DNA from 3 places in the Agarivorans sp. OAG1 genome. Region 2 is predicted to be linked to each of the others. Evidence: predicted binding sites of a transcription regulator. Region 2 holds the regulator's gene; each other region holds the start of a gene.
The links. The regulator LexA, encoded in region 2, represses DNA repair genes until DNA is damaged. The targets are predictions, from matches to a motif close to TACTGTATNNNNATACAGTA.
Positions count from the first base shown of each region.

Region 1: recN (DNA repair protein RecN) is a predicted target of LexA. The motif match lies at 2,750-2,769, and genes of this name have one in related genera.
Region 3: recA (recombinase RecA) is a predicted target of LexA. The motif match lies at 3,267-3,286, and genes of this name have one in related genera.

Region 1 is NZ_AP028990.1:3,415,564-3,420,236, reverse strand. It holds gene OAG1_RS15635 (SRPBCC family protein) at 1-227, shown strand, start outside; gene OAG1_RS15630 (RnfH family protein) at 230-574, shown strand; gene bamE (outer membrane protein assembly factor BamE) at 624-983, opposite strand; gene recN (DNA repair protein RecN) at 1,060-2,724, opposite strand; gene OAG1_RS15615 (glycosyl hydrolase 53 family protein) at 2,865-4,079, opposite strand; gene OAG1_RS15610 (extracellular solute-binding protein) at 4,472-4,673, shown strand, end outside.
Region 2 is NZ_AP028990.1:379,378-384,050, reverse strand. It holds gene ctaD (cytochrome c oxidase subunit I) at 1-1,021, opposite strand, end outside; gene coxB (cytochrome c oxidase subunit II) at 1,033-2,100, opposite strand; gene lexA (transcriptional repressor LexA) at 2,431-3,078, opposite strand; gene OAG1_RS01770 (cytosolic protein) at 3,349-3,687, shown strand; gene OAG1_RS01765 (Crp/Fnr family transcriptional regulator) at 3,929-4,507, opposite strand; gene OAG1_RS01760 (hypothetical protein) at 4,629-4,673, opposite strand, start outside.
Region 3 is NZ_AP028990.1:1,405,892-1,410,564, forward strand. It holds gene rpoS (RNA polymerase sigma factor RpoS) at 1-527, shown strand, start outside; gene mutS (DNA mismatch repair protein MutS) at 597-3,161, opposite strand; gene recA (recombinase RecA) at 3,332-4,375, shown strand; gene OAG1_RS06600 (regulatory protein RecX) at 4,410-4,673, shown strand, end outside.

The DNA of each region.
Region 1 (4,673 bases), 1.7 Mb from region 2:
TCACTGAAGATCAGTCCATTCAAATGAAATTGGTGGATGGTCCGTTTAAATCGTTAACTGGGGTATGGAACTTTGTGGCCTTGGACGAGCAAGCTTGTAAAGTGATGTTGGATTTAGATTTTGAGTTTAGCAACAAACTAATAGCGGCGGCGTTTGGCCGTGTATTTAATGAATTAGCTGGCAATATGGTGCAAGCCTTTGTTGAGCGGGCCAAGCAGGTATATTAACGGTGTCGGATCTAATAAATGTAGAAGTGGTTTACGGCTTGCCAGAGCATCAAGTATTGTTGGCGCTAAAGGTTGAGCAGGGGTGCAGTATTTTGGAGGCCATTCATCAATCTGGCATAGTGCAGCATTTTCCTGAAATTGAGCCTGAGAAAGCCTCGGTTGGCATTTTTAGCCGAGCAGCAAAACTCGCTCAGGAGTTAAGAGATGGTGATAGAGTTGAAATATATCGCCCATTGATAGCTGACCCTAAAGAGTTGCGAAAAATTCGTGCTGAGAGGGCCAAAGCAGAAGGGCGAGCCAGTAAGGTAACTGGCGGTAGGCCAAAAACGAAAAAAGCAGATAGCTAGAAACAAAAAGGCCAGATGATTAATCTGGCTTTTTAATGATGTTTTGTTTTTAACCAGCGTCGAGTGGTTGCATAAAGTCTTCGCTGACTTCGTAGTCACCTTCGATGAAGGCTAAGTGGTCATTCACAAACTGAATCACTAAATCGCGCTTCTCAAAATCACCGTTGCCACTTTGATAGCTGTATAAGTAATACCAACGTTCTTTATCGAAGGCGTCAATTAACATTGGAGTACCTAGTACAAAACGCACTTGCTCCTTAGTCATGTTAATGCGGAGCTGTTCTACTTTGGCATCATCAATGTAGTTGCCTTGTGGAATATCAATTTTATATACCATCCAGTCGAAGGCAGAACAGCCACTTAGGCCAATGCTGGCTAGTAGAACAAAAATTTTGGCAGTAAAACGCATGTGAATCGAAGCTCCTTGTTAAGGCAAGCATCATAACGAAGCCTTGCCATAAAAAGAAGCTTGGAATGCTAAGAATTCAATCCTTAATCAATAATTCTTGCGCGTTTGCTAGCGCCGAAGCGGTAATTTCATCACCTGCAAGCAAGCGGGCTAGTTCTCCAAGGCGCTGTTCAGTATCCAAGGCTTGCATGTTTGTTATCGTTTCGTTTTTCTTTTGCTGTTTGCTTACCAGCATTTGTTGATGACCGTGGCCTGCAACTTGCGGTAAGTGAGTGACACACAATACTTGGCATTGTTTACCTAGCTGACGCAACATGCCGCCAACTACTGCAGCGGTTGGGCCGCTAATACCCACATCCACTTCATCAAAAATTAGTGTAGGGGTTAAGATACTGGCAGAACAAATCACCTGAATTGCTAAGCCTATGCGTGAGAGCTCGCCGCCGGATGCGACTTTTTCGATGGCCTGCATCGGTTGGCCTGGGTTAGTGCGCACCAGTAGTTCAACTCGGTCAATACCGTTGGCGTTGGTAAATTGCTCATCACTTTGTAAAGAAAACTCACACTGGGCTTTTGCCATGCTTAGTTTGTGAATTTCTTTGGTGATTTGTTTGCTTAAGCTATTAGCGGCGCGCTCACGACTTTTAGACAGCTTGTTAGCTTTAGCTAAATATTGTTGCCATGCCTTATCAATATCTTCGGCAAGGTGTTCAAAGCGTTCTGTTTGTTGGCTTAGTTGTTCTAGTTGATGTTGTAACTGTTGATGCAGCTCTGGCAGTTGTTCTGGGTTTGTTTGGTGTTTCCTTGCAAGCTCTAAGGCTTGGCTTAAACGCTCTTCTAATTCTGCAAATAACTCTGGGTCGTAATCCAATTGCTCACTGTAACTACTTAACTGCTGAGTGGCTTCTTCTACTTGGATTTGAGCTTCGTGCAATAGGTTATTGATTGCATCTAGTTTAGGGTCTAATTCGAGCAGTTGGCTGGTTGTTTTGCAGGCTTGGCCTAGCATATCTAATACGTTTACTTGCTCATCGTGGCCAAGTAGCTGAGTAAGTTGATAGCTAGATTGTTGTAGCTCGGTGCTATGAGACAAACATTGGTGCTGCTGCTCAATAGTTTGGTATTCACCCGGCTGTAGGGCGAATTCATCTAACTCTTTGACTTGGTATTCAAGTAACTGACGTTGTGCAGCCAATTCATTTTGCTGTTGTTCTGCTAGCTCTTTCTCGTTACATAAACTTTTCCAAGCTTGATAGGCTTGTTTTACATCTTGGATAAGTTGAGGGTGAGCTGCATATTGGTCAACAATGCTTAACTGCTGACTTGGTTTTAATAATAGTTGATGGGCGTGCTGGCCATGAATACTGACAAGGTATTGGCCCAAGCTTTTTAATTGCGCAGCGGGTACCGCTGTTCCATTAATATAGGCTTTCGAGCGTCCCTCTTTGGTGATCACTCGGCGCAGAATACACTCATCGTCACTTAGCAGTTCATTTTGTTGCAGCCAAAGTTGGGCACCTTGGTTATTGCTTAAATCAAATTGAGCACTAATTTCGGCTTTATCTGCGCCTTGCCTAACTACAGAGGCTTCGGCGCGATTGCCTAAACATAGGCCTAGCGCATCAATGGCAATAGATTTACCAGCACCAGTTTCACCGGTGATGGTGGTCATACCTTGGTGTAAGTCGAGTTCAAGAAACCGAACAATCGCAAAATTTTGTACGCTTAATTGAGTGAGCATATCCTTACCTGACTATTTATACAGTAACTGTATAAATATATAGTTCTATTTTTAAACATGCAAGCATCAAAGCTTAAATGTTGTTCGGCATTACTTTGAAGATATACTGCGTATCATTTTCTTTGAACAGATTTGAACTCTTACTCTTGTTGTTTAAAAACCTCCAAAGAGGGTAAGGCATTACCTTCAAAATCAAACAAGGCTTGGTTTTCCCATGAGTTCCCTAGGCCCCATTGATCGCCGCTGTATTCCATGCCTGCGTTTGTCGACCAAGTGGCCCCTTGAATAGGTAGCCACGCGGGCTCCCAGTAGTAGATGCCTAAGCCCATATTATTTGGAAGCTCGTTAACTAACGACATAATGTCTACTAGAAATTGTGCTTGCCCACTTACGTTTATTTGATAGCCTTCTATTGGATCTGCACTTGAGTAACTATTGGCTAATGAGTCGCCATTTTCATGTGTGAAAGGGAAGGCTGTTTCAACAAGTAACACTGGCTTGTTATAACGAGCAATTAGATCTTCCATGTTGGTTCTTACGTGTTCTACCGGGCCATGCCACCACGGGTAGTAAGACATGCCTATAATGTCGAAGTCGACACCTTGCGCACTTATTTCATCAAACCACCACCGAAAGGTTTGGTTGTTACCTGCTTCTGCTAGGTGCAATATGATTTGAATTTCTTTGCCACTGTTGTTGTCATGTACAGCTTGAATTCCTGCATTGAGTAGTTGCGATAAGCGCTCAAACTCTTTGCCATCTTGTCCCCAGCTTTTTCCATCTGGCCAAAGCATTCCTCCATTTAGTTCGTTACCAATTTGCACCATGTCTGGCATAACACCTGCGGCTTGGTGGGCTTGCATTATCTCGGCAGTATAGTCGTATACTTTCTGTTTTAGGTTATCAAAGGTAAGGGTTTCCCAGCCTTTGGGTTTACTTTGTTTTTTAGGATCTGCCCAAAAATCGCTGTAGTGGATATCTAGCAGGAATGACATATCTTGCTGATGAGCACGTATGCCAAGTTCTATGGAGTGCGCAAGGTCATTGTTGCCACCCCCAAATGGTTCACCGTTACTAGAGCTAGGGTCAACCCATAATCTTGCGCGAATAGAATTTACGTCATGGTTTTTTAGGATGGTCACTAGGTCTTGCTCGATACTGTTTTGGTAGTACTTTCCACCCAGCGCTTCAATCTCAGGCAGCATCGAGATATCCATTCCACGAATGAAATTATCTCTAAGATCTGGAGCAGTGATGCTGGCATTGTTATCACTGCTAGTAGGTTGGTTCGCAGACTGGCAGCCGGCAACAATAAACACCATAAACAAAAGCGCTGTATTTATTTTTGAGTTCATTGTTTGCCTCGTTTTATAGCCAATTGTTTGGCGATTACCGTGGGTATTTGTGCTCTGTTTTGCAGCTAAATAAGTAAAACACAGAGTTTTGTTTGTGAAAGATGCATTGGAGCGGTTTAACATCAATATAGCTACTGTTTTTAAGTGAGATTGCGAGCTGGAAAAAACTTTTCACAAAAACTGTTTGTTACCTCCAGGGCGCTATTTAATTTACCTTAATTTGCTGTGGTTAATTTTTTCTTTCAAGTTCTTTGCTGTTTAAAAATTTAGCGACTACGCTTTTGCTTGTCACATTAGTGTCATTAAATTGGTGCATGTTTATCAAATACTTGTTGTAAATAAGCCGCTTTTGTCGGTAAACCATTTAACCGTAGAACTACATGGAAGAGATTATGTTGAATAAACGTTTATCATTAAGTGCCTTGGCACTTAGCATGGGCGCAATGGTAAGTGCGCAGGCCAATGCTGAAACTTTACGTTTGCTTACTTGGGGCGGCTATGCACCACAAGAAGTTATCGAAATGTTTGAGAAAGAAACCGGCATTGAAGTAAAAGTGACTAAATCAAACAACGAAGACATGATCTCTAAACTTC
Region 2 (4,673 bases):
CCACCCAGTTAAATACCTTCACCCCAGTAGGTACCGAGATCAGCATGGTACAAAACATGAAGAACAACTCAGCCGCAACAGGCATACCAGTAGTAAACATATGGTGCGCCCACACAATGAAGCTTAAACCAGCAATAGATGCTGTGGCGTAAACCATCGAGGCATAACCAAATAACCTTTTACGAGAGAAGGCTGGAACAATCGCCGAGATAATGCCGAATGACGGCAAAATCATAATGTAAACTTCGGGGTGGCCAAAGAACCAGAATATGTGCTGAAACAGTACAGGGTCTCCCCCGCCGGCGGCATCAAAAAACGACGTACCAAAATACTTATCTGTAAGCACCATGGTCACTGCACCTGCTAATACCGGCATCACAGCAATCAACAAAAATGCGGTAATAAACCAGGTCCACACAAATAGCGGTAACTTCATGTAAGTCATGCCGGGTGCACGTAAGTTCATAATGGTTACAATCACATTGATCGCCCCCATAATCGAACTAATCCCCATAATATGCACCGAGAATACAAACAAAGCGGTACTGTCTGGACTGTAGTTAGTAGAAAGCGGCGCGTAGAAAGTCCAACCAAAGTTAGGGCCACCACCTTCCATAAACAACGAGGCCAACAGCATGGTGAAAGCAAAAGGTAAAATCCAAAAGCTCCAGTTATTCATGCGTGGCAAGGCCATATCTGGCGCGCCAATCATCATCGGAATCAGCCAGTTAGCCAAACCGGTAAAGGCAGGCATCACTGCACCAAACACCATGATTAAGCCATGCATGGTGGTCATTTGATTGAAAAAGTTAGGTTCAACTAACTGTAAACCTGGTTGGAACAGCTCGGCGCGGATCACCATCGCCATTGCGCCACCGGTAATAAACATGGCAAAACTAAACCACAAATACATTGAGCCAATGTCTTTGTGGTTAGTGGTTAATACCCAACGCATTAAACCGCGCGGGGCACCGTGATGGTGCTCATCATGGTCAGCATGAACGTCACTAATCGTGCTCATTATCTCTCTCCCTACTGCGCTGCGTTTTGCACGGCCACAACATCCTTGGCCTGCACTAAATCACCGGTATCATTACCCCAAGCGTTACGCTCGTAAGTAATTACGGCAGCCAGCTCTTTTAAACCTAGCTGTTTACCAAAGGCTTGCATCGCAGTGCCCGGTACACCATTCACAACTACTTCAATATGTTTGCCCACATCACCAATAGCGATTGGACTGTCTTTCAAGCCAGGGAACACACCTGGTAAGCCTTCACCGTTAACTTGGTGGCAAGCCGCACAGCTTTTGTCGTAGACTTTTTTGCCCAGCGACATCAGTTCGTCTTGCTCCATAGTCATAGCAACCAGCTCTAACTCTTGGGCTTGTTTGGCTTGATAAGCGGCTTCTTCCTCGGCTAACCAAACATCGTAATCGGCCTGCGTTTTAGCGATAACCACAATCGGCATAAAGCCGTGGTCCTTACCACATAACTCAGCACACTGGCCGCGGTAAATGCCGGGTTTATCAATGATGGTCCAAGCCTCATTAATAAAGCCGGGGTTGGCGTCTTTCTTCACTGCAAAATCAGGTACCCACCAGGAGTGGATAACATCTTCCGAAGTCATCAAAAAGCGCACTTTTTTATCGATGGGCAATACCAGCGGTCGGTCTACCTCAAGCAAGTAGTTTTTGCGTTTTTCCAGCTTGCCGTTAACTTCATCCATATCAGATGCCAGCACACTGTAGAATTCCAGTTCACGGTCAAAGTATTTGTAATGCCACTTCCACTGGGAACCTGTTACTTGAATCGTGATATCGGCATCGGAAGGATCTTCCATGGCCAGCAGGGTTTTAGTGGCAGGAATCGCCATCCCTATCAATATAATGAAAGGAACGATGGTCCAAATAATTTCTACTTTGGTACTTTCATGAAATTGAGCCGGCTTGGCCCCTTTAGATTTGCGATGATGAAAAATAGCCCAGAACATGGCGCCAAACACCAGCACCCCAATAGCACAACAAATATAAAAAATTGTCATGTGCAGGCCATAAACCTGCTCACTAATGGCGGTAACACCCGGACGTAAGTTGAATGACATTTCTTGCGCAAATACTTGCGACGAAAAGAATGTCAGCATTATTAGCTGAATCCATCGGCCCACAGCGCTCTCCTTTGCTAGTAGCCAACGACAACAACTCTCCAAACTAGGAAAGTAGCTGCAGAAAAAGGGAAATCCCCCACCCCAAAAGTAGTAGACAGCAACAGCTAAATACAAGCTACTGCTTATAAATTAACCCCTAAGTTAAAGAAATGTAAATATATTGTTGAGATTTTTATGGATAAACACAAAAGATGTGATGCTAACGACAAAAGCCCAAATCGGGCTGATTTGGGCTTAAAAAGGGCGGAACTTATTGCTATGTAAGGCTTACATCCAATCGGCAGTGCGAATAATACCTACCGCTAAGCCTTCAATTTCGATGCTTTGATACTCTAAATCAACTTCAATAGTTGAGAGCTCTTCATTTTCTGGATGCAAGTAAACCATTTTACCGTCGCGTTCAAAACGCTTAACCGTAACATCGTCTTCTAAACGTGCCACCACCACTTGCCCATTATGAACATTATTGGTTTTGTGCACCGCTAACAAGTCACCATCCATAATGCCGATGTCTTTCATACTCATTCCCTGCACCCGCAGTAAATAATCAGCATGAGGATTAAACAAGTTAGCATCTACCGCATAGTGCGACTCTACATGCTCCTGCGCCAAAATAGGCTCGCCTGCAGCCACTTGGCCGATTAAGGGTAAACCGGGTTCTAAGTCTTCGGCCACTGGCTCATTAGCGCTGGCTGGCAAATACTCTTCACTAATGCGAATACCGCGCGAAGCTCCAGGGATCATCTCAATAGCCCCTTTCTTAGCAAGTGCTCGTAGGTGCTCTTCTGCCGCATTAGCGGAACGAAAGCCTAATTCTTTAGCGATCTCTGCACGGGTTGGCGGCATACCCGTTTCGGAAATATGACGACGAATTAATTCAAATACTTCTGTTTGACGGGGTGTTAAGGGCTTCATATTCTACCTGTAAGTTTATACAGCACACTGTTAGTATATACAGCATGAGCAATGAAGCAAGGATTTATCTAAATCAGTGACTTATTGTAGTGTAGGTTTCAGTTTCATTGGAATTCTTTCCGCTACTTTGAAACTACACCCCATATTTTGAGAGACAGATTGCAATGTGATGGAAACTGAACAAAGTTACCACCTTTAGCAACTAAATCTCTACTACGCTCTTCCCCTGATAGTGATAAAATCGCCGCATTAAAATTACCGAGAAACTCTATGTTTATCCATCATGTTAACGGCATCGACTGGCTGGTGATTACAGCTTTTGAAGAACTGAAAACACTGTTTATCGAAGAAGCGGCTGCGATCCCCTCATGCTTTTCTACTGCCAGCGAGCTGAGCCTAATTGATCAAGCCAAGCGCACGCATGGATATTTGCCGACATTCAGCGGTATTATCACCGATACTGGCACTTTTCAAAGCCAATATAACGAAGAAGATTTAAACCCACAGCTTGCCTGCTTAGTGGAGGGACGCGGACGGGTGTTTATCTACCACGGCGGCTTTGTCGCTTTTGTGGATGACGAGCAAACCTTTATTACTCGATTGGACTGACAATAATTTAGGAAGTTGAAATCGACGAATTGGAACCGCTAGCTAGGAATAGGAAAAACTGGGTTAGAAAGGATTGTGAAAATGCTATTTTTCACAATGATGCATCACATTCGAACATAAGAAAAACTGTAATATCTCGGCCCAACACAAGCTCCTGAGAGACCTAAACAGTAATTAACATTAAGGTGTCTTACTCGAGAAAGCATGACTCTCACACCGTAAACAATATTAAGCACTTGGCTTAACTAGTTAGATCCTTTTCAGCGATCCGATACCCTGGATGTGCTTTGTCGATAATGCCATTAGAAATCAGCGTTTTTAGTGCACTGCCCACAGTGTTTCTAGACATATTAAGTAACGATGCCAAGGACAGTATATTGATAGGTAATACATCATCTTGGTTTAGATCACTAAGTACCTCTAGGGCTTTGTATACCTTTTTCTGAGGAGGACGCTCAGAGCTAAGATGAAACAATCGGCTTAGTGCTCGCTGCTTTTTAGCCATAGATTGATTCAGCATCTGGTTAAATTCTAGAGAGCTAGCAATAAGGTTTTGCGCTTTTTTGAAAGACAAGGTTAACACTCGGCATTCGCAAGATGTGTTGATGTCTAAGGGCGAATTGCCTCCCATAAAAAACTGAGTCTCGTTTAAAATAATTCCAGGATAAATAATATTAACGTACACCCCAGAATTGCCATTACCCGCTTGGTGAAAACCCAGTATCCCCGTAATTAGAAAGGTAATAAATTCTGACCTTCCATCCTGAAAATAGATGAAGTCACCTTTATTTAGTTGCTGCACTTTTCCTAATTTAATCATTTCTTTAGCAAGTTCTTGGCTGGTTCCGTATCTCCTTATAAGTGTATTTTCAACCAAGCTATATGTGGCTGTACGCATAGCTGTTAGATACCACTCTTTTAGTACAAATTAGGTAAACCCATTAGTTAATGCGATGAACAAACCGACATGACTCGTCACCTTCGGT
Region 3 (4,673 bases), 1.0 Mb from region 2:
GAGCAATCATGAATCAAACTCGAACTATTCGATTACCGATTCATGTGGTGAAAGAGCTAAATGTATATTTACGTACAGCACGTGAATTAGCGCATCGTTTAGATCACGAACCAACCGCCGAGGAAATTGCTGAAACGCTAGATCGTCCGGTTGAAGATGTCACTAAGATGTTACGTCTAAACGAACGCATCAGCTCAGTTGATACGCCTATCGGTGGGGATAATGACAAAGCCTTGCTTGATATCATTTCAGATGAGAATGACCACGGGCCTGAACACCGCACCCAAGACGACGATATGAAAAATAGTATCGTTGGTTGGTTAGGTGAGCTAAATAGCAAACAACGCGAAGTATTAGCACGTCGCTTTGGTTTACTAGGTTATGAAGCATCTACTCTGGAAGATGTGGGCCGTGAGATAGGCTTAACACGCGAGCGTGTTAGACAAATTCAGGTTGAAGCGCTACGTCGCTTACGTGACATACTTTCTCTACAAAATTTATCTATAGATTCGCTTTTTAAAGTGTAGATAAAGAAATATTAGATAATAAAAAGGAAGCTTAGGCTTCCTTTTTTAGTTGTTGAATGAACATGTAGTTTAATGGCTTTGCTGTTTTAGTTTATACAATAAATCTAAAGCTGCTTTAGGAGTTAGTTCGTTGGGGTCGAGCTGTTTAAGTTGCTCAACAACTGGGTGAGGTTCTGGTTCGCCTAAGTCCATGTTCAACTGAGCAGCTAAATCTCCATTTACTGCATTTGAGCCCGCGGGCTCAATCGCCTCAAGTTGTTTGAGCTTTCGTTTCGCTTGGTTAATAACTGCTTTTGGAATGCCAGCAAGAGCAGCTACTTGCAAGCCATAGCTTTTACTCGCCGCGCCATCTTGTACTTGATGCATAAATGCGATGGTATCCTGATGTTCAACCGCGTCTAAATGCACATTAGCTACCCCTTCCAACAATTCTGGAAGCTGAGTTAACTCAAAATAGTGAGTAGCAAAAAGAGTTTGTGATTTAAGTTTAGCTAATGCCTGCGCGACAGCCCAAGCTAATGACATACCATCATAAGTGCTTGTTCCTCGGCCAATTTCATCCATCAGTACTAGGCTATTGGCAGTGGCGTTATGCAATATATTTGCAGTTTCAGTCATCTCGACCATAAAGGTAGAACGACCACTTGCTAGATCATCAGACGCACCAATACGAGTGAAAATCTTATCTATTGGTCCAAGCTCTGCGCTATCAGCCGGAACATAACTTCCCATGTAAGCCATCAAACAGATAAGTGCTGTTTGGCGCATATAGGTCGATTTACCGCCCATGTTAGGGCCTGTAACTATTAATAGCTGGCGCTGTTTGTTTAGCTGAACAGGGTTGGCAATAAATGGTGTTTCATTTACATGCTCTACAACCGGATGACGGCCGCCTTGGATACTAATACCTGAGTTTTTCACAAAGCTTGGGCGAGAGTAGTTTAGGCTTTCGGCTCTTTCTGCCAAACAAGCTAGAACATCTAGTTGAGCAATGGTTTGAGCACTTTGTTGCATTTTGTTTAGTTCTGGCATTAACAGGTCGAGTAGTTGTTCGTACAACTGTTTTTCAAGGGCTAGCGCTTTACCTTGACTAGAAAGCACTTTTTCTTCGTGCTCTTTAAGCTCGGGGATGATGTAGCGCTCCATGTTCTTTAAAGTTTGACGGCGAATATAGTGCTCAGGAACTTGTTCTGCATGGGCTCGACTAACTTCAATATAAAAACCATGCACTTTGTTATAGCCAATTTTTAGATTAGCGATGCCAGTTTGTTCGCGCTCACGTTGCTCTATATCACTTAAAAATTGAGTAGCCCCGTCACTTAAGTTACGCCACTCATCCAGTTCTTGATTGTAGCCTGGCGCAATAACCCCACCATCTCGAATGAGTACTGGAGGATTATCAATAATTGCATTTTGTAGCAGTGTGAGGGTAACTGGGAACTCACCGATGTTTTTAGCTAAAGGGGCTAACGCTTGGCAGTTAAGTAAATAACTTTGCAGCTCGGGCAGTTGGTCAAAAGCATTGCGTAAGCGAGCAAGATCCCGAGGACGAGCAGAGCGCAATGCTAAACGCGCCAAAATACGTTCAATGTCGCCTATGGATTTAAGAATGCTTTGAAGTTGCGGATAGAGGTCAGCACTTAATATCTCGGCAATGCAATCTTGACGAGCGACAACTTCTTGCTGATTGCTCAACGGTTGATGGATCCAGCGGTTGAGCAAACGGCTACCCATGGCAGTGGCGCTGCGATCTAAAATGGCGCTGAGAGTATTGTCATAAGTGCCGGCTAAGTTTCGAGTAAGTTCTAAGTTCTTACGACTAGCAGCATCTAACTGAATAAACTGGCTTTGGCTTTCAATAATAATTGCATTGATATGTGGCAATGCGGTGCGCTGGGTATCTTGTACATATTGCAACAAGCAGCCCGCAGCCGACAGGGCGAGGGGATATTCACTCACGCCAAAACCATCTAGATGACGAGTACCAAATTGCTGGTTTAGCACTTTTTCTGCTGTGGCTAAATCAAATTCCCACTCACCGCGTCGGCGCAAGCCTTTGTAGCTTTGCAAACTTGGGTAATATTCAAAATCATCGGGGTAGAGCAACTCGGCTGGGTTTAGTCTCTGTAGTTCGGCTTGCAGCTGATCCTCGCCATTAAGCTGATTGATAACGAAGCGACCACTGGCAATATCCAGATAAGCAAGACCTATTTGGTCCTGTTGATTCACTACACTAACTAATAGGTTGTCTTGTTTTTCCTCTAGTAGCGCTTCGTCACTTACTGTACCAGGGGTGATGATTCTAACTACTTTTCGTTCGACCGGGCCCTTGCTGGTAGCTGGGTCGCCAATCTGTTCACAAATCGCGACTGACTCGCCTAGTTGTACTAGTCGTGAAAGGTAGTTCTCGGCCGCGTGATAAGGAATACCGGCCATGGGAATCGGTGTACCAGCAGATTGCCCACGTTTGGTTAGCGAAATATCCATTAGTTCAGATGCGCGTTTTGCATCCTCATAAAACAACTCATAGAAATCGCCCATACGATAGAACAGCAGAATATCAGGGTGTTGCGCCTTTAAATTAAGGTACTGGCGCATCATTGGCGTATGTTTTTCTAGGTTTGTTTCAGTCATCAGGGTAATCGAATTATTGGCTATTTAGTTGAACGAAGCTGCAAGGATAAAAGCTGCCAGCTAATTAGGCAAAACTCTTTTAGGAATTTTATGGAATAAACTTGATACTGTATGAATACCCAGTATACTACTGTTCAACAAGATAGTTAAAAGCACCTAACGAGGGCGATATGGATCAGAACAAACAAAAGGCATTAGCTGCGGCCCTAGGCCAAATTGAGAAGCAATTTGGTAAAGGCTCAATCATGAAGCTTGGTGATAACCGTACCATGGATATTGAAACCATTTCTACTGGTTCTTTATCAATTGATATTGCTTTGGGTGCGGGTGGCTTGCCAATGGGCCGAGTGATTGAAATCTATGGTCCTGAAAGTTCTGGTAAAACCACACTTACTTTAGAAGCTATCGCGCAAGCCCAAAAAGTGGGGAAAGTATGTGCTTTTGTTGACGCCGAGCATGCTTTAGATCCTATCTATGCAAAAAAGCTAGGTGTAGACGTAGACAACCTATTGGTATCTCAACCAGATACCGGTGAGCAAGCTCTAGAAATTACCGATATGTTAGCCCGCTCTGGCGCTGTAGATATGATTGTTATTGACTCGGTGGCAGCCTTAACACCAAAAGCAGAAATTGAAGGTGACATGGGCGACAGCCACGTTGGCCTGCAAGCGCGTTTGATGTCTCAAGCATTACGTAAGCTAACCGGTACCCTTAAGCAAACTAACTGTATGTGTATCTTCATTAACCAAATTCGTATGAAGATTGGTGTAATGTTTGGTAATCCTGAAACCACTACCGGTGGTAACGCACTTAAATTCTACGCCTCTGTTCGCTTAGACATTCGCCGCATTGGCGCAGTTAAAGCTGGTGATGAAGTTGTTGGTAACGAAACTCGCGTTAAAGTGGTTAAAAACAAAATTGCACCACCGTTTAAGCAGGCTGAATTCCAGATTATGTATGGTGAAGGCTTTAACCGCTACGGTGAGCTGGTTGACCTAGGTGTTAAAGAGAAGCTGGTTGATAAAGCCGGTGCTTGGTTCTCTTACAAAGGCAATAAAATTGGTCAAGGTAAAGCAAACGCTTCTACCTACTTAAAAGAGCATCCAGAAGTTGCTCAAGAAATTGAGATGACGATTCGTAACAACCTGTTAAATAAGGTTGAGCTCGAAGAGCAAGAGCCTGCCGCTGAAGCTCCAGTAGATCAAGAAGCATAAACGAGATAAAGGAGCCTAAGGGCTCCTTTTTGTTATGACTAATCGTAGTGCCTTACATACCACCATCGATTTGCTATCAAGACGTTCTTATAGCCAACAGCAGCTGTTGCAAAAACTGCGGCAAAAAGGCTACCAAGATGACGAAGTTAGTGATGCTCTAGAGTACGCGCAACAGAACGCTTGGTTAGATGATCGAAGCTATGCTGCATCGTTAACCCGCGCTAGGGTTAGCAAAGGCTACGGCAAAAACTATATTAAGCAGTATTTGCAAACCAAGGGTATTAGCGGCGATTTAGCG